Regions from separate parts of the Streptomyces sp. V4I23 genome, predicted to be linked through region 2. Evidence: riboswitches for the same ligand, from Rfam matches in the RefSeq annotation. Region 2 holds a riboswitch; each other region holds the start of a gene.

The links. A riboswitch is a leader RNA that binds a small molecule or an ion and turns the genes downstream of it on or off. The one in region 2 is predicted to bind cobalamin.
Region 1: linked by a shared signal. The riboswitch ahead of QFZ82_RS30085 (cobalamin biosynthesis protein) and the one ahead of QFZ82_RS35260 (energy-coupling factor ABC transporter permease) in region 2 are both predicted to bind cobalamin.
Region 3: linked by a shared signal. The riboswitch ahead of QFZ82_RS14000 (ribonucleoside-diphosphate reductase subunit alpha) and the one ahead of QFZ82_RS35260 (energy-coupling factor ABC transporter permease) in region 2 are both predicted to bind cobalamin.
Region 4: linked by a shared signal. The riboswitch ahead of QFZ82_RS32710 (CbtB-domain containing protein) and the one ahead of QFZ82_RS35260 (energy-coupling factor ABC transporter permease) in region 2 are both predicted to bind cobalamin.

Annotation. Positions count from the first base shown of each region.
Region 1 is NZ_JAUSZW010000004.1:6,120,995-6,125,531, forward strand. Features, by position in the region: gene QFZ82_RS30075 (putative cobaltochelatase) at 1-334, opposite strand, end outside; gene QFZ82_RS30080 (cobyric acid synthase) at 592-2,124, opposite strand; gene QFZ82_RS30085 (cobalamin biosynthesis protein) at 2,121-3,071, opposite strand; cobalamin riboswitch at 3,163-3,299, opposite strand; gene QFZ82_RS30090 (hypothetical protein) at 3,456-3,677, opposite strand; gene QFZ82_RS30095 (inorganic phosphate transporter) at 3,690-4,537, opposite strand, start outside.
Region 2 is NZ_JAUSZW010000004.1:7,236,293-7,240,829, forward strand. Features, by position in the region: gene QFZ82_RS35245 (energy-coupling factor ABC transporter ATP-binding protein) at 121-963, opposite strand; gene cbiQ (cobalt ECF transporter T component CbiQ) at 960-1,709, opposite strand; gene QFZ82_RS35255 (energy-coupling factor ABC transporter substrate-binding protein) at 1,716-2,114, opposite strand; gene QFZ82_RS35260 (energy-coupling factor ABC transporter permease) at 2,111-2,800, opposite strand; cobalamin riboswitch at 2,829-3,025, opposite strand; gene QFZ82_RS35265 (PTS-dependent dihydroxyacetone kinase phosphotransferase subunit DhaM) at 3,120-3,533, opposite strand; gene dhaL (dihydroxyacetone kinase subunit DhaL) at 3,530-4,144, opposite strand; gene dhaK (dihydroxyacetone kinase subunit DhaK) at 4,195-4,537, opposite strand, start outside.
Region 3 is NZ_JAUSZW010000004.1:2,644,134-2,648,670, forward strand. Features, by position in the region: gene mctP (monocarboxylate uptake permease MctP) at 1-804, shown strand, start outside; gene QFZ82_RS13995 (GNAT family N-acetyltransferase) at 888-1,388, shown strand; cobalamin riboswitch at 1,433-1,565, shown strand; gene QFZ82_RS14000 (ribonucleoside-diphosphate reductase subunit alpha) at 1,705-4,098, shown strand; gene QFZ82_RS14005 (ribonucleotide-diphosphate reductase subunit beta) at 4,098-4,537, shown strand, end outside.
Region 4 is NZ_JAUSZW010000004.1:6,684,060-6,688,596, forward strand. Features, by position in the region: gene QFZ82_RS32695 (glycoside hydrolase family 172 protein) at 1-521, shown strand, start outside; gene QFZ82_RS32700 (putative quinol monooxygenase) at 496-789, opposite strand; gene QFZ82_RS32705 (CbtA family protein) at 921-1,688, opposite strand; gene QFZ82_RS32710 (CbtB-domain containing protein) at 1,717-1,941, opposite strand; cobalamin riboswitch at 1,978-2,132, opposite strand; gene QFZ82_RS32715 (histidine phosphatase family protein) at 2,200-2,790, shown strand; gene QFZ82_RS32720 (hypothetical protein) at 2,822-3,352, opposite strand; gene QFZ82_RS32725 (hypothetical protein) at 3,352-3,594, opposite strand; gene QFZ82_RS32730 (TetR/AcrR family transcriptional regulator) at 3,702-4,295, shown strand; gene QFZ82_RS32735 (DUF6153 family protein) at 4,349-4,537, shown strand, end outside.

The DNA.
Region 1 (4,537 bases), 1.1 Mb from region 2:
GTTCGATGTCGAGCGCGCCGACGAGCCGGTCCTCGGAGGCGCCGACGGGCAGCTCGACCAGGCGCATCGGCCGCGCCGATGCGGCCCCGCCCTCGTGCGGACCGTCCGGGCACGCCGGGTCCGGCGCCGCGGGCGCGCAGGAGAACCGGCACCCGGCGACGACGTCGACATCCGGCATCAGCGACGCGAGCGCCCGCACGGCGGTCGACTTGGCGGTCCCTTTCTCACCGCGCACGAGCACGCCGCCGACCGCCGGACTGACCGCGTTGAGCAGGAGGGCCAGCCGCAGGTCGTCCATTCCGACGACCGCGGTGAACGGATAGGGGGTGCTCATCCTTTGATCACTCCTTTGCTGGGGAAAACCAGCCCCGCTGGGGCACTCCCGCTGGCTTCGCCGGGGGGGACGCCCACCCACGGCCGCCAGGCCGTAGGGGGAGGTTGAGGTGCGGGGGTCTGGGGGCGGAGCCCCCGAAACGGGGTCTGGGGCGGAGCTCCGGTTCGGGATGGGGGGTACCACCCACGCCGCCAGGCGGAGAGGGAGGGCGGAGTGGGGAACAAGCCCCCCGCAGGCGCTCCCGGCGGCCTCGCCCCTCACGGCGCACCCGGCGGGACGAACGGCAGCCCGGCAGGCGGGCCCTGTTCGATCAGCCGCAGCAGCGCGTCCGTGTCCGCGTGCTCCTCGATCAGATCCCCGAGGCGGTCCAACTGCTCCTCGCGCAGCGCGCCGAAGCTCGTGTCCGGCGCCGGCACGAACCGGCGGCCCGCCTGCGCGGCGACCTCCCGCAGGAACGCCCGGCGGAAGCCGTCGCTCTCCAGCGAGCCGTGCCAGTGCGTGCCCCACACGGACCCGACCCGGCAGCCTTCCGGGCTGTGTCCTCGGTCGTCGGAGATGAACCCCTCCCCGCCCAGCACCTCGGCGACGCCGTGGTGGATCTCGTACCCCTCAACCCGCTCGCCGAGCGCCTCGCCGACGGGGCGCGCGAGGGTCTTCTCCCGCGCGAACCGCACCCGTACCGGCAGCAGCCCGAGTCCTTCGACCTCGCCCGCCTTCGACTCCACGTCGTCCTCGATGCGTTCGCCCAGCGCCTGGTAACCACCGCAGATGGCGAGCACCGGCCCGCCCTCCGCGGCCCGGCGGACCAGGGCCTGCGCCAGCCCGCGTTCCCGCAGCCACGCCAGCGCCTTCACCGTGCCGCGCGTGCCGGGGACGACCACCAGGTCGGCGTCGGCCAGTTCCTCGGGCCGGTCCACGAACCGGACGACGACGCCCGGTTCGGCGGCCAGCGCGTCGACGTCGGTGAAGTTCGACATCAGCGGCACCGCGCACACCGCGACCCGCAGCACGTCCTCGCCGACCGGCGGGGCGACGACCGACTCGCGGACCGCGCCGCGCAGGGACACCCTCAGGCCGTCCTCCTCGTCGATGCCGAGCCCGTGCGCGTACGGCAGGACGCCGAACGTCCGCCGCCCGGTGAGTCCGTGCAGCATGTCGAGTCCGGGCTCCAGCAGTGTCACGTCCCCGCGGAACTTGTTGACCAGATAGCCGGCGACGAGTGCCTGGTCCTCGGGGGCGAGCAGTGCCGTCGTCCCGAAGAACTGTGCGAACACCCCGCCGCGGTCGATGTCCCCGACCACGAGGACGGGCAGCCGCGCGGCCCGCGCGATGCCCATGTTCACGATGTCCGTGCGCCGCAGGTTGATCTCGGCCGGACTGCCCGCCCCCTCGCAGATCACGGCGTCATACGTGCCCCGCAGCTCCTCCAGGCACGCCATGACCGGTTCGAACAGCTCGCGCTGCCGGTTCCCGTGGTAGCCCTTCGCACTCATCTCGCCGATGGGCTTTCCCATCAGGACGACCTGGCTGGAGCGGTCGCCGCCGGGCTTGAGCAGCACCGGGTTCATCAGCGCGGTCGGCTCCACACGGGCCGCCTGCGCCTGCATCGCCTGGGCCCGCCCGATCTCCGCGCCCTCGCGCGTCACGAACGAGTTCAGTGACATGTTCTGGCCCTTGAAGGGCGCGACCTTCACACCCCGCCGCACCAGCCACCGGCAGATCCCGGCGGTCACGACGCTCTTGCCCGCGTCCGACGTGGTCCCCGCGACCAGCAGTCCGCCGCCGCTCATGTACGTCTCCCCCTCATGGCCCCCCAGGCCAGTCGCGCGCCCGCGCATGTCGCGAGCGTCAGCACGCCGATCCGCCGCGACAGCCGCACGGCCCTCCCGATGTCCCCGAACTCCACGGCCCGCCCGGTTCCGTTGAGCACCGGCCGGTGCTCGACGCGGCCCCCGTACGACAGGGTCCCACCCAGCCGGACGCCGAGCGCCCCCGCGAACGACGCCTCCACCGGGCCCGCATTGGGGCTCGGGTGCTTCGCCGCGTCGGCCCGCCAGGCGCGTACCGCCCCCCGCGGGTCGGGACCCGCGATCGCGGCGAGTGCCGCGGTGAGCCGTGCGCCGGGCCAGCCCGCCACGTCGTCGAGGCGTGCCGAGGCCCAGCCGTAGCGCCGGTGGCGCGGCGACTTGTGGCCGACCATGGCGTCCAGCGTGTTCACGGCACGGAAGCCGAGGAGCCCGGGAACGCCCGCGACAGCGCCCCACACCAGGGCGCCGACGACGGCGTCCGAGGTGTTCTCGGCGACCGACTCGACGACGGCGCGGGCGATCTGCTGCTCGTCGAGGGACTGCGGGTCACGCCCGCACAGATGGGGGAGCCGCGCGCGGGCCGCCTCGACGTCCCCCGTGGCCAGCGCCTCGCCGACGAGGCGCGCCTCCCGGCCGAGCGTGGTGCCCCCGATCACGGCCCAGGTGGCGGCGGCGGTCAGAGCGACGGACGCGGCGGGGGAGCGGCGCACAGCACGGGACGCCAGCGCGCCCACGGCGACGGCGCCGCCGGCGCAGAGGGCCGTGTGCAGGGCGCCCCGGCCCCGGTGGTCACGCCACAGCAGTCGCTCGACGGCGCCCGCGGCCCGCCCGAAGGCGGCGACGGGGTGCCCGCGGCGTGGGTCGCCGACGAGCTGGTCGACGACGAGGCCCGCGGTGGCGCCGTACACGAATACGCGATCGGCACGCACGGGGTCAGTGATCCCGCAGGCGGGGTCCGACGGAGAGGGCTGAACGGCAGCCGGGCATGGCAGAAGTCCTCACTCAGGGTCCGCGCCCTGGTTCGACGTGACCGGCGGCGAGAGTTCCTGGCTCCCCAGGGTGTGATCTTCCCGGGTGACAGTGGCGGGACCGCGCCGGATTCGCACCGGACTTCCTCTTCTGCCGCCGTAGATGGCCCCGGCAGTCCACCACGCCCGCGAACGCCCGTCAACTCACCCTTGACCTGCGGAAGGACAGTGTGCGAAGCCCCACACCCCGGACGCGCCGGAGCCGGGCCGGAGGCACGCGGGGTGCCTCCGGCCCGGCTCCGGGCGGGTCTGCGTCGTCAGCGGACGAAAGGACTCTAAGGGGAGTCAGGTGACGATCAGATAGATGCCGTACGCCACGGCCGCGGCGCACAGGGCGAAGCAGGCGTAGGCGCCGGTGCGGACCATGGTGGCCGATCCGCCGTCGGCGGCCGCCGCCTCGTGCTTGGTCAGGCCCACGATGCCCAGGGTGAACAGGCCCACCAGGGCGACGGTGGCGACGAGGCTCACGCCGAACACGGAGCCGAGAGCTGCCCAGTCGATCTTCATGCTGATGATTCCTTACACCGTGGCCGGACGGGCCGGCTCGGGCTCGGCCGGGGCCGGGATGGTGGTCTTGAGCTCGCCCGCGGGCGGCGGGGTGACGGCCGCGATGGCGGTGGTGACGACGCCGGCGGGCTCCTGGTCCTCGGTGTCGTTGACGTTGGTGTGGTCGACGACCTGGCGGCGGGAGACGAACCAGATCGCGGCGCAGGACGCGACCAGGAAGACGGCGACGGCCGCGACGCCCCAGTCACCCTGCTGGGTGACGAACTCCGAACCCGCGGCGACCAGACCGGCGGCCGGCAGGGTCAGACCCCAGGCGACGAACATCCGGGTCGCGGTGGACCAGCGCACGACACCGCCCTTGCGGCCGAGACCCGCGCCCATCACCGCGCCGGAGCACGAGTGGGTGGTCGACAGGGAGAAGCCGAGGTTGGAGGAGGCGAGGATGACGCTCGCCGCGCCGGTCTGGGCGGCGAAGCCCTGCTGCGGCTGGAGGTCGGTCAGGCCCTTGCCCATGGTGCGGATGATGCGCCAGCCGCCGAGGTAGGTGCCGAGGGCGATGGCGACACCGGCGGAGACGATGACCCACAGGGGAGGGTTGGAGCCGGGGGCGATGACGTTCCCGGCGACCAGGGCCAGGGTGATGATGCCCATCGTCTTCTGTGCGTCGTTGGTGCCGTGCGCCAGGGAGACGAGACCGGCGGACGCGATCTGCCCGGCGCGGTAGCCCTTGGAGGTGGCCTTCGAGTCGGCGTTCCGGCCGATCTTGTAGGTCAGCCGGGAGGCCAGGAACGCGGCGAGACCGGCCACGAGCGGCGCGGCGACCGCGGGGATCAGCACCTTGGTGACGACGACGCCGCCGT
Region 2 (4,537 bases):
ATGCGTCGGCTGGGCGGCCCGACGACCGGCGGCCGGGGTGCGTCCGTACGTGGTACGGGCCGGCGTCCCGGCTCTTCCGGGCCCGGGGCCTCGCGCGACGGCCCGCCACGCGCGGCGGGGTTACTCCGTGCCGGCCCGGGCCGGGCCCGCCGCCCAGTGGGACAGGTCCTCCGGGGTGCGGGGCCCCGTTTCCGCCGGGGCGAGCAGGCCGTGCGACCTCAGCAGCTCCGCCACCGCCGTGCCCCACGGCCTCCGCAGGCGCGCCGCGTCCAGCAGGGCCTGGTCCGCGAGCAGTTCCGCGACGGGACCGGTGCGCAGGCCCGTCGGCGCGAGGACGGCCGCATCGTCCGCCCAGCGCAGGGCCAGATCCACGTCGTGGGTCGCCATGACCACCGTCGTACCGGACGCGCCCAGCGTGCCCAGCACCTCCAGCAGCCGCTCCTGGCCGTGCGGATCGAGCCCCGCCGTCGGCTCGTCCAGAATGAGCACGCGCGGCCGCATCGCCACCGCGCCCGCGATCGCCGCCCGTTTGCGCTGTCCGTACGAGAGAAGATGCGTCGGCCGGTCCCTCAGCGCCACGATGTCCATCGCCGCCAGCGCCTCGTCCACCCGGGCGCGTACCTGCTCCTCCGGCAGCCCGAGGTTCATCGGGCCGAACGACACGTCCTGTTCGACCGACGCCGCGAACAGCTGGTCGTCGGGGTCCTGCACCACCAACTGCACGCTCGTCCGCAGCCGGGTCAGCCCGGCACGGTCGTACGTCACCGGCTCGCCGTCCAGCCGGACGTGGCCCGTCGCCGGGCGCAGCCCGCCGCTCAACAGCCGCAGCAGGGTGGTCTTTCCGCTGCCGTTGCGCCCCAGCAGAGCCGTGGAGCGGCCCTCCTGGAGCGCGAGGCCGACGCCGCTCAGCACGACGGGCCCGTCCTCGTACGCGAAACCGGCGTCGACGAGCTCAACGATCACAGGACGAACCTTTCCAGCAGATGGGTGAGCAGCACGATGCCTGCCAGCAGCGCGGCCACGGCGGCGAGGAAGGGGCGCGACACGGACGCACGCGGCACGAGGACCCGCAGCGTGCCGTCGTAACCGCGTCCGGCGAGCCCGGCCTGAAGCCGGCCGGCCCGGTCGAAGGCGCGGACGAACGCGGTCGCCCCCAGCCCCGCCAGCGAACGCCACGCCGCCGCCCGGCTCGTGTGGCCGAGACGGGCCGCCTGCGCCTGGCGGACCCGGCCCATCGCGTCCAGCAGCAGGAAACTGATCCGGTACATCACCAGTGCCACGTCCACCACCGCCGGCGGCACGCCCGCCCGCACCAGCCGGGGCAGCACGTCGGAGACCGGCGTGGTGAACGCGAACAGCAGCACCCCGAGCGACGCCGCCGAGGTCCGCAGCAGCAACGCGGCGGCGTGCTCGGGACCGTCGGGCGCCAGAGCCACCGGCCCCGCCGCGCCGCCCACGGCGAACAACAGCGGCAGTGCCCCGGTGACACAGAACCCGAGGGGGATGCGGAAGGCCCGCCACAGCTGCCGGGGCGCGACCCCGGCCGGACCCAGCAGGACGGCGAGGGAGGCGGCGGCCACGAGAACGGCGCCGGGCCAAGGCGGCAGGCACACGGCCGTCACCGTCAGCCCCAGCCCGAGAACGGCCTTCTCACAGGGATGGCGGCGGCGCCAGCGACTGCTGTGCGCCGCCGCGTCGATCGGCAGCATCGGCGCCTACGGCAGCTTCGCGGCCGGGGCGTCGCCGCTGCCGGGCTCCGCTCCGGGCGCCTCGCCGGCGGCCTCTTCCGGAAGGGCGCCCGCGCGCGCCGCGGCCCGCTCCTCACCCTGCCTGCGTCCTCTGCGCAGGCCGAAGTAGTACGCCAGCACCCCCGCGCCGAGCGCGGCCTGGAGTGCGAACAGCGCCGACTCGATCTCGGCCGACGGCGGCTCGTACAGCGGGGAGAACCACGGCTCGTAGTCCGGCTCCAGCTCCGTGATAGCCGTCTCCGCCTGCGCGTCGGAGCCGGTGAACGGCTCCTCCCTGTGGTCGCCGAGCCCCAGTACGAGCGGCAGGACGGCCAGCGCCGCCACGGCCAGCAACAGCAGCGTATTGATCCTCGCGTTGCGGCTCATCGGACCCCGGCCTCCTTCTTCGCACCCGGGACCAGGACGCCGAGACGGGCCAGGTCGCCCTTGCTGGACTGGCTGAGCAGCCGCATCACCAGCACGGTGAGCAGCCCCTCGCTCACCGCGAGCGGGATCTGCGTGAGCGCGAAGATGCCGCCGAACTTGGCGAGCGCGCCCGCGAATCCGCTGCTCGGGTCGGGGAAGGCCAGCGCGAGCTGCACGCTGGTGACGCAGTACGTCGACAGGTCGGCGACGAACGCGCCGAAGAACACGGCCACCATCAGCGGGACACCCGACCGCCGCAGCAGCCGGTAGACCCCGTAACCGGCCCATGGACCGACGATCGCCATGGAGAACACGTTGGCGCCGAGCGTGGTGAGGCCGCCGTGCGCCAGCAACAGGGCCTGGAACAGCAGGGTGATCGTGCCGAGCACCGCCATGATCGGCGGACGGAACAGGATCGCGCCCAGCCCGGTGCCGGTCGGATGGGAGCAGCTGCCGGTCACCGACGGGATCTTCAGGGCGGACAGCACGAAGGTGAAGGCGCCGGAGGCGCCGAGCAGCAGGGTGGACTCGGGGTGGGCCTTGACCTCGCGCGTCAGGGCACGTACACCGTGGACGACGAACGGGGCGGCCGCGACGCCCCAGGCGGCGGCGTGCAACGGGGGCAGGTACCCCTCGGCTATATGCATGGTCGGGAGACCCTCTCCAGCACCTCGTGGATGGACAACGCGCCCTGGCCGGTCTCCTGGCTGACGGGTCATGCCGCCCGTGACTCCGCCTTCCCAGGCACCGCGCTCTCCCGCGGTGGCCCAGTGACTTCCCCTGAGGGGTGGAGCCGGACTTCCCGATCACAGTGGCGAGGGCCGCACCGGTACCGCACCGGTTTCCCGAACACCAAGGCTCCGTGACAGTAGTGCGCCGACCAGCGACATCACAAGCCGCGCACGGATGCACCGGCCCGCGGCCGGGTGAGCCGTTCGCCACACCCGGCCGCACGCACCCCTCCCGTCACTCCTTGCGGTACCCGTACGCCTCCGAGGCCGCCGCCTCCACGGCGTCCAGGTCGCCCCCGGCCGACGCGGTCACCACCGCGGCCACCGCGCCCTCCACGAACGGGGCATCCACGAGCCGGGTGCCGTCGGGAAGTTCGTCGCCCTCGGCGAGAAGGGCCTTCACCGTGAGTACGGCGCTGCCCAGATCGACCAGCACGGCCACGCCCGCGCCGCGGTCCACCTCCGCCGCCGCGGCGGAGACCAGCTCGGAGCTGGTGCCGAGACCGCCGTCCGGCGTGCCGCCCGCCGCGGCGACCGGCGCGAGCTCCCCGCCGCCCGCGAGCCCGTGCGCCAGCGCGGCGACCGAGCGCGCCACGTCCGCGCTGTGCGACACCAGCACGATCCCGACCCGCCGGGCGGAGTCGCTCATACGGCCGCCTCCGCCGTCTCGGCGAGCGCGGCCACCAGCAGCGCCGACGACGTCGCCCCCGGGTCCTGGTGCCCGATGCTGCGCTCGCCGAGATAGCTGGCCCTGCCCTTGCGCGCCTGCAACGGCACCGTCGCCAGCGCCCCCTGCTCGGCCGCCTCCCGGGCCGCGGCGAACGACTCCGTGCTGTCGCCGAGCGCCGCCACCGCGGGCTCCAGGGCGTCCAGCATCGTCTTGTCGCCCGCCTTCGCCCCGCCCAGCTGCGCCACGGCCGCGACGCCCGCCCGCAGTGCCTCGGCCAGCTGCCCCGCGCTCACCTCGGCGTCGTCGCCGAGGGCCTTGCCGGCACGGCGCAGCAGCGTCCCGTACAGCGGCCCGGAGGCCCCTCCGACCGTCGAGATCAACTGCCGTCCCGCCAGGACCAGTACGGCTCCGGGCGCGGCCGGCGGCTCCTTGTCCAGGGCCGCGACGACGGCCGCGAACCCACGCTGGAGATTGCTGCCGTGATCGGCGTCACCGATCGCGGAATCCAGCTCGGTCAGACGGTCGGCCTCACGGTTCACGGCCGCGGCGGCGGCCGTGAGCCAGCGGCGGAAGAATGCGGCGTCGAGCACGAGAACTCCTCGGTTCGGATGATCGGTTCGGGAGGGGGCGGGGCGCGGTCTCAGCGTCCCCACCGCAGGGCGGGCGTCTGCACCGGCGCGTCCCACAACCGCAGCAGCTCCTCGTCCACCTGGCACAGCGTCACCGAGCAGCCGGCCATGTCGAGCGAGGTCACGTAGTTGCCGACGAGCGTGCGGGCCACGGCCACGTCGCGCTCGGTCAGCACCCGCTGCACCTCGGCGTTGAACCCGTACAGCTCCAGCAGGGGAGTGCCGCCCATTCCGTTGACGAGGGCGATGACCGGGCCGGTGGGGCGCAGGTCGTCGAGGACCGCTCCCACGGCGAAGTCCGCGATCTCCCGCGCGGTCATCATCGCCCGCCGCTCCCGGCCCGGCTCGCCGTGG
Region 3 (4,537 bases), 4.6 Mb from region 2:
GCGACGCTGTCCTCGCGCAGCCGTGAGGTGATCCGCCGCAACACCACGATCCTGCCGCTGTACTCGCTGATGCTGGGCCTGCTGGCCCTGCTCGGCTTCATGGCCATCGCGGCGGGCGTGAAGGTCACCAACGGTCAGCTGGCCATCCCGCAGCTGTTCGAGAACATGTTCCCGGACTGGTTCGCGGGCGTCGCCTTCGCCGCGATCGGCATCGGCGCGCTGGTCCCGGCGGCCATCATGTCCATCGCCGCGGCCAACCTGTTCACCCGGAACATCTACAAGGACTTCCTCAAGCCCGACGCGACCCCGGCGCAGGAGACCAAGGTCTCCAAGCTGGTCTCGCTGCTGGTGAAGGTCGGCGCCCTGGTCTTCGTCCTCACCATGGACAAGACCGTGGCGATCAACTTCCAGCTGCTGGGCGGCATCTGGATCCTGCAGACGTTCCCGGCCCTGGTGGGCGGCCTGTTCACCCGCTGGTTCCACCGCTGGGCGCTCATCGCCGGCTGGGCGGTCGGCATGATCTACGGCACGGTGGCCGCCTACGGCGTGGCGAGCCCGACACAGAAGCACTTCGGCGGCTCGTCGGCCGAGATCCCCGGCATCGGCGAGATCGGCTACATCGGCCTCACCGCGTTCGTGCTGAACCTCGTCGTCACCGTGGTGCTCACCTTCGTCCTGAAGGCGGCCAAGGCCCCCGACGGCGTCGACGAGACCAGCCCGTCCGACTACACGGCGGACGCGGGGGACCCGGGCGTCAAGGTGGAACTGCCGCCGGCCACGGCGGGCGCCCCCGGCGGCCACTGACGGATCGCGTACGCAAGGGCCGTCGTATCTCCCCCAGGGAAATGCGGCGGCCCTTCGTCGTGCTCTGATGCACACTGCCGGGCATGGACATCACCATCAGGCGGATCGAATCCGGGGAGTACGGGGCGCTGGGGGAGCTGACCGCACAGGCGTATCTGCGCGGCGGAATGCTCGACTTCGGCGAGGAGGACCCGTATCTGGAGGTGCTGCGGGACGTCGCGGGACGCGCCGCGCACACGGAGGTGTACGTCGCCGTGGACGGGCGGGGAACCGTGCTCGGCGGGGTGGCCTTCGTTCCCGCCGGCGGCCCGTACGCCGACCTCGCGGGTCCCGGCGAGGCCGAGTTCCGGACGCTGGCCGTGGCCGAGGAGGCCCGGGGACGGGCGGTGGGCGAGGCGCTGGTGCGGACCTGTGTCGACCGGGCCCGGGCGGTGCCCGGGTGCGTGCGCGTGGTGCTGTCGACGCAGCCGATGATGCACGCGGCGCACCGGATATACGCCCGCCTGGGCTTCGTACGCACCCCCGAGCGGGACTGGGCGCCGGTCGAGAACGTTCCCCTGCTGACGTACGCCCTGGAGCTCTGAGCCCGCGAGACACAACATGTGGGGGCATGCGCAGCACCCCGCCCCCACATGTATGCTCATCTGGCTGTCGCCGCAGGGGAATCCGGTGCGAATCCGGAACTGTCCCGCAACGGTGTGATCCGGTGCGCTGTGCGTACCCGACAAGTCCGAGGACCTGCCGACGGTGCATCCGGCTCGACCGAACCGGGTGCCGAGACGTCCGGGCCTCGCGGTAGGGCCGGTGGACGCCGTGCCTCGTGCTGCCCGTCCGCGGGCCCGCGCCGGCATGGTCCCCGCCTCCCCCGCCGGCCCAGAGCCGAGCGAGGGAGAGCATCACATGACCATCGCGCCAGCCGATCCGGCTTCAGGCACCGCGGAGCAGACCACGGCCGGTCCCGGGGCCGGCCTGCTGCGGACCCTCACGGATCTGACGGCCGATCTGCCCGACACCGACCCCGGCAGGGTCGCCGCCGCCGCGCTGCGCGGGCGGCACGCCGGATCGGACGAGGCCGAACTGCGCTCCCTCGCCACCGATGCCGCCGCCGGTCTGATCTCCGAGGACCCGGCCTACTCCCGTCTCGCCGCCCGGCTGCTGACCCGCACGATCGCGGACGAGGCCGCAGGCCAGGGGGCGGTGTCGTTCTCGGCCTCCGTCGCGGTCGGGCACCGCGAGGGCCTGATCGCGGACCGCACCGCCGCGTTCGTGGCGCTGCACGCGGCCCGGCTCGACGCGCTCGTCGACCCGGCCGCCGACGACCGCTTCGGCTACTTCGGCCTGCGCACGCTCTACAGCCGCTACCTGCTGCGTCACCCCATCAGCCGTCAGGTCGTCGAGGCGCCGCAGCACTTCATGCTGCGCGTCGCCTGCGGCCTCGCCGAGGACGACAGCGTCCGCTCGGTGGACGAGGTCGCCGACCTGTACGGCCTGATGAGCCGGCTCGACTACCTCCCCTCCTCCCCCACGCTCTTCAACTCCGGCACCCGCCACCCGCAGATGTCGTCCTGCTACCTGCTGGACTCGCCGCTCGACGAGCTCGACTCGATCTACGACCGCTACCACCAGGTCGCGCGCCTGTCCAAGCACGCGGGCGGCATCGGGCTCTCGTACTCGCGCGTCCGCGCCCGCGGTTCGCTGATCCGCGGCACCAACGGGCACTCCAACGGCATCGTCCCGTTCCTGAAGACGCTCGACGCCTCGGTCGCCGCCGTGAACCAGGGCGGCCGGCGCAAGGGCGCCGCCGCGATCTACCTGGAGACCTGGCACGCCGACGTCGAGGAGTTCCTGGAGCTGCGCGACAACACCGGCGAGGACGCCCGGCGTACGCACAACCTCAACCTCGCGCACTGGATCCCCGACGAGTTCATGCGGCGCGTCGAGGCGGGCTCCGACTGGTCGCTGTTCTCGCCGGCCGACGTGCCCGAGCTCGTCGACCTGTGGGGCGAGGAGTTCGACGCCGCGTACCGCGCCGCCGAGGCCAAGGGCCTGGCCCGCAAGACCATCCCGGCGCGCGACCTGTACGGCCGCATGATGCGCACGCTCGCGCAGACCGGCAACGGCTGGATGACCTTCAAGGACGCCTCCAACCGCACCGCCAACCAGACCGCCGAGCCCGGCCACACGGTCCACTCGTCCAACCTGTGCACCGAGATCCTGGAGGTCACCGACGACGGCGAGACGGCCGTCTGCAACCTCGGCTCGGTGAACCTGGGGGCCTTCGTCGAGCAGGGAGCCGACGGTGGGGACATCGACTGGGAGCGGCTGGACGCCACCGTCCGCACCGCGGTCACCTTCCTCGACCGGGTCGTCGACATCAACTTCTACCCGACCGAGCAGGCCGGGCGCTCCAACGCCAAGTGGCGGCCCGTGGGCCTGGGCGCGATGGGCCTCCAGGACGTCTTCTTCAAGCTGCGGCTGCCCTTCGACTCACCCGAGGCACGCGCCCTGTCCACCCGCATCGCCGAGCGCATCATGCTCGCCGCGTACGAGGCGTCCGCCGGCCTCGCCGAGCGCAGCGGCCCGCTGCCGGCCTGGGACAAGACGCGCACCGCGCGCGGCGTTCTGCACCCGGATCACTACGGCGTGGAGCTGAACTGGCCCGAGCGCTGGGCCGCCCTGCGCGAGCGGATCGCCGCCGTCGGCATGCGCAACTCGCTGCTCCTCGCCATCGCGCCCACGGCGACGATCGCCTCGATCGCGGGCGTCTACGAGTGCATCGAGCCGCAGGTCTCCAACCTCTTCAAGCGCGAGACGCTGTCCGGCGAGTTCCTCCAGGTCAACTCCTACCTGGTGGACGAGCTGAAGAAGCTCGGCGTGTGGGACGCCCAGACCCGCGAGGCGCTGCGCGAGTCCAGCGGCTCGGTGCAGGGCTTCACCTGGATCCCGGCCGAGGTACGCGAGCTGTACCGGACGGCCTGGGAGATCCCGCAGCGCGGCCTGATCGACATGGCGGCGGCCCGTACGCCGTTCCTCGACCAGTCGCAGTCGCTGAACCTGTTCCTGGAGACGCCGACCATCGGCAAGCTGTCGTCGATGTACGCGTACGCCTGGAAGCAGGGCCTGAAGACGACGTACTACCTGCGCTCGCGCCCGGCGACGAGGATCGCCCGCGCCGCCCAGGCGACGATCATCCCCCAGCCTTCGGCGGAGGTGCCCCCGGTCCAGGCGGCCGCAGACCCCGACGCCGTCGCCTGTTCCCTCGAAAACCCCGAGTCCTGCGAGGCCTGCCAGTAATGACCGTGGAGAACAAGAACCTGCTCGACCCGGGCTTCGAACTGACCCTGCGTCCCATGCGCTACCCGGACTTCTACGAGCGCTACCGGGACGCCATCAAGAACACCTGGACGGTGGAGGAGGTCGACCTCCACTCCGACGTCGCCGACCTCGCCAAGCTGACGCCGGGCGAGCAGCACATGATCGGCCGGCTGGTCGCTTTCTTCGCGACGGGCGACTCGATCGTGGCCAACAACCTGGTGCTGACGCTCTACAAGCACATCAACTCCCCCGAGGCGCGGCTGTACCTGAGCCGTCAGCTCTTCGAGGAGGCCGTGCACGTCCAGTTCTATCTGACGCTGCTCGACACCTACCTGCCCGACCCGGACGACCGCGCCGCCGCGTTCGCCGCCGTCGAGAACATCCCCTCCATCCGCGAGAAGGCGCAGTTCTGCTTCAA
Region 4 (4,537 bases), 550 kb from region 2:
TGCACGGCACGGGAGGGGAGGACTACTTCAGTCACGGCTGGGGGATGCAGAAGATCAACTACCCCTTCCACGGAACGATCGTGCACGAGGACGACGTCCCCGGCTACCAGATCAGCTACCGCTGGCACCTGGCCGACCCCCTCCGCTTCGAGGAGCGCATCAAGGTCACCATGGAGCACGGCCACGCCAACCATCTGTCGGACGACTGGGCCTCGACCGCGTACTGGTACCAGACCCTCCCCGGACCCCGCTTCGACGTCCCACCGGTCGGGCTGCGTCTCCCGCGCCGCCCGGACACCCCGTCGACGAAGGACCTCCCGGCCCCCGACCGTGGCCGTCTCGACGCTCCGCGCAAGGCGATGTACGAGCAACGCGACGCCCGCATGGCCGACTTCGCGGCGCAGCGTCAGGAATGGCTCGAGCGCCGCGCGGAGGAGTCGCGGCAGCGGTCGGCGAGCAACGCGGAGTACGCACGCGAGGTACGGCGCCGGTTCCTCAGCCGAGGGGGTTCAGGAACGTGAGCACGGACTCCTTCTCGTTGATCAACGGCTGGAGCTCCGTATTGAACGGCTTGCCGTAGGGCGCTGCCAGATGGGCCCGGAAAGCGGCCTCGTCCTCGTACACCTCGAAGATCCAGTACGCCAGGGGATCGGCTTCCTTGGTGTACACCTCGAACGCCAGGTTCCCGGGCTCCTCACGGACGCGAACGGCGTAGTCCTTGACCAGCGCGGCGACGTGTTCCTCGTTTCCGGGGCGCACGGTGAACTCGGCCAGCAGAGTCTTCTTCATGCCCTGTTTCCTGTCTCTCGCCGGCGACACCGGCATGGCGGAACGGTGCGGGGCGGGGGGCCGGTTCCGGCACTCCGCCCCGCACCGTCAACGTACCTGCAGGAGCGGTCGGCTTCCTTGGCCGTATCGACTCAGTGCGCCGCTGCGGCTCTGTGAGACTCGGCCCCGGCCTTTGCCTCACCGGCGCGCCGCGGAACGAGCAGCCGCTCCACGAGGTGGCCGAAGATCAGTCCGAACCCGGCCCAGAGGGAGAGCTGGGTGGCGAGGGAGCCGAGGCGGAACTGCCAGAGGACAGCGGCCGGGAAGCCCTCCGGCGCCTCGTTGAACGACGGCAGGAAGGCGTAGGCGAGACCCATGGCGACGACGAATCCGGCCACGGCAGCGACGGTCGCGTTCCAGTTGCCCAGCCGGGGCGCAAGCCGCTTGCCGAAAATGACCGCGGCGACGGCGAGCAGCACGCTGAGCGCGATCAACAGGAAGTACAGGGCCGTGCGCCGGCCGATCGTGCCGGGATCACCGACAGCCGGCGGATTGGCCGGGTACTTCAGGAAGGGCACGACGCAGACGGTCAGCGCCGCGCCCAGCGAGATCAAGCCCGCGGTTGCACGCGGGCCGATGCGGCCGATGCGGCCGAGCGCGACGCAGAACGCCAGGGCGGCGATACCGCCCAGGGCGACGCCGGCCAGCAGGATGCCGGTGGCGAGTCCGGCCGTGGACTGCACGGCACGGCTGACCAGTTCCTCCTCGCCATGGCCGTGGCTGCCCTGTTCCTCGAAGGCGATGGCCGCGTCCACAGGAGACTCGCCGAGCAGATAGGCGACGGCGAAGGCGAGCACACCGGCGAGGAGACCGGCCAGCATGCCGCGTACGAGCAGGGCTCTGACGGGTACGGAGTTCATGAGTGGCTACCTCTGACTTCAGCGGTTGTCAGTGGCAGGGGAAGCCGAGCAGATGACGGCCGTCGTGGACCCACTCGTGCACGTTCTCGCCGGAGAGGAGTGCGACGGCGCCCTGTTCCGCGCCGACGAAGTACAGGACGACGAGCATGAGGACGCCGACGAACAGCGCCCAAGGGGCGATCGCCTTCAGCGAGATGGTGGTGATGGCCGGTGCGGCGGGGGTGGCCGGCGCGGGGGCAGCGGAGAGTGCCATGGCAGAACCTCCTGGGGAACACGCGTCCCGATCGTTGGTGCCTTGGACGACGGTGGCGGGTCTGACTCGCCTGTCCCGATCTCGTATGTGAGGACAGGCTTCACAGTGGCGCGACCGTGCCGGGTTCTCACCGGACTTCCGTCACACCGTCGTCATGTCCACGTGAAAGTACCGCGTCGCGACCTGCGGCGCTACGGCGCGCGGGCCCGTACTCGTGTGCCTTTAGTCTCTATGCGACACGAAAGAGGAAGGGGAGAGATGCCGGTACGCGTGATGCTGGTGGCACCCGCCGTCAATGAGGGTTTGCGCCAAGCGCGTTTCGGTGGGGACAGTCCCCTGGACCAGGTCGGGCAGCAGCAGGCGCGCGCGGCTGCGGCCGGGCTTCCCCCGTCGACCATGCAGACGTCCTCCCCCTCGCTCCGCTGTCGTCAGACCGCCACCGTGCTCGGTATGGACGCCCGGTCCCTGACGGAGTTGGACGATCTGGACGTGGGGCGCTGGCACGGGAGGTCGCTGGAAGAAGTGACCGAGTCGGAGCCGCAGGCAGTGGCCACCTGGCTCTCGGACCCTGATGCGGCGCCTCACGGGGGTGAGTCGTTGACCAGGCTCGTCGGTCGCGTCGGCGCCTGGCTGAACGACCGTGCCGACGGCACGGAAAGGGTGTTGGCCGTGGCGGAACCGGCGGTGATCCGCGCGGCCCTCGTCCACGCACTGGGCCTTCCGCCGCAGGTGTTCTGGCGGCTCGACGTACGGCCGCTGTCGCTGACCGAGATCACCGGCCGGGCCGGGCGCTGGAACCTGCACTGCGGAAGGCCGTTGACTCCGGTCGCAGCGACCACCGGGCCCTGAGGATTTCGCCGCGGACGCGCCCAGGGCTACCTCACGGAGCCGCAGTGTTCCGGGTGCGCTCTTTGCGCCGCTGCTCCTCCTGCTTGCGCCACCCGTACCGGGTCAGGCCCTTCGGCTTGAACACCGAGAGGATCACGATGAGGAGCAGGACCACCAGCCCGCCGACGGAATGGGGCAACGTGCCCGGCAGCTCGCGGGGGTCGGCGGTGCGTGCCGCTGTCTCTGCCAGGTGGCTCACGGTCCGTGTCTCGATCAGCAGGACGGTGGCGGCGAAGACGGTGAGGAGGAGTTTGACCAGCACCCAGAAGTGCCGGAGCAAGCCCCATGGGGTGCCCAGGGCGTTGACGATGCCGATGACGACCGACGCGAGGGCGAGGGGGACGATGGCGTACAGCACCGTCACTTCCATCGCGGCATAGGCACCACGCACCGCCGACGCGTCCTGGCCGGTCACCGCCGTGACGTCGAGAGCGAGGTAGGCGAAGACGGCACCGAGCCAGCCGACCGAGGTGGTGACGTGGGCGGTGAGGACCGCCTTGCGGAGGCGCGGCGGCATGGCCATCAGCGGTGGGCCTCCGGTGCGTACGCGGCCGGGTGGCCGCCGGACGTCTGGATCACGCTGACGCCGGTCGACGGTGTTTCTCCGATGCCCATGTGCCGGCCGGGGCCGTGGTCGCCGCCGAGGCCGGTGAGCTTCACGATCACGGCCAGCAGGATCAGGACGCCGACGACGACGGCGGACACCTTCGCCCAGCGTGGCGCCTTGGGTGGGTCGCTGCGGGGGGACGGGGACGGGTCGGCCATGAGATGTCCTCCACGGGTGTCGAATCTTCGAGCACCATCAGTTTACGAGACACTCTGTCTCTCTCACGTCAACATGTCACGACCGCGTCGACCCGTACAATGCAGGGGTGCCGAAGCTGTGGAACGAGACGATCGCGACGCACCGCCACGCGGTACGTGAAGCGATCCTGGAAACCACCTGGGAGCTGGTGGCCGAGCGCGGTCTGATGTCGGTGACGATGACGCAGATCGCCGAGAAGGCCGGGATCGGACGCGCGACGCTGTACAAGTACTTCCCGGACGTCGAATCGATCCTGACCTCCCACCACGAACGCCACGTCGCCGCCCACCTGGAACAGCTTGCCGAACTCAGGGACGGGCCCGGCGACGCGGGCGAGCGGCTCGAAGCGGTGCTCGGGCGCTATGCGCTCATCTCCCACCACCGCGGGCGGCACGCCACCGAGGAGCTCTCGGCGCTCCTGCACCGCGGCGAGCACGTCACCCGTGCGCAGCAGCAGCTCGTCGACCTTTTCCGCGGGGTGCTGGCAGAGGCCGTGGCGAGCGGTGACCTCCGGGACGACGTTGCGCCCGACGAGCTCGCGCGCTACTGCCTCCATGCCCTGACCGCAGCCGGCTCCCTGCCCTCCGAAGCTGCGGTCCGCCGACTCGTCGCGGTCACTCTTGCCGGGCTTCGCCCCGCGCGTGGAACCATCGGTCCGTGATGTCCGGGACGGTCTGTCGGCGACGGTGAAGGGGCCCGATTACGATGCGGGGCATGAGGCAGCAGGCGTGGCGCGTGAACCGGCCCAGTGGGGTCCGGGCGTACGTGCTGCTCGTGCTGGCTGTGCTGGCCGGTGTGGTGGCCATGCACGGACTGGGGCCCACCGTCCCGTCGGTGCCCTCCCATGCCGCCCACAGCGCGCACCCGACGGCCATGGCCGGGGTCCTGGAGCACGCCGACGCT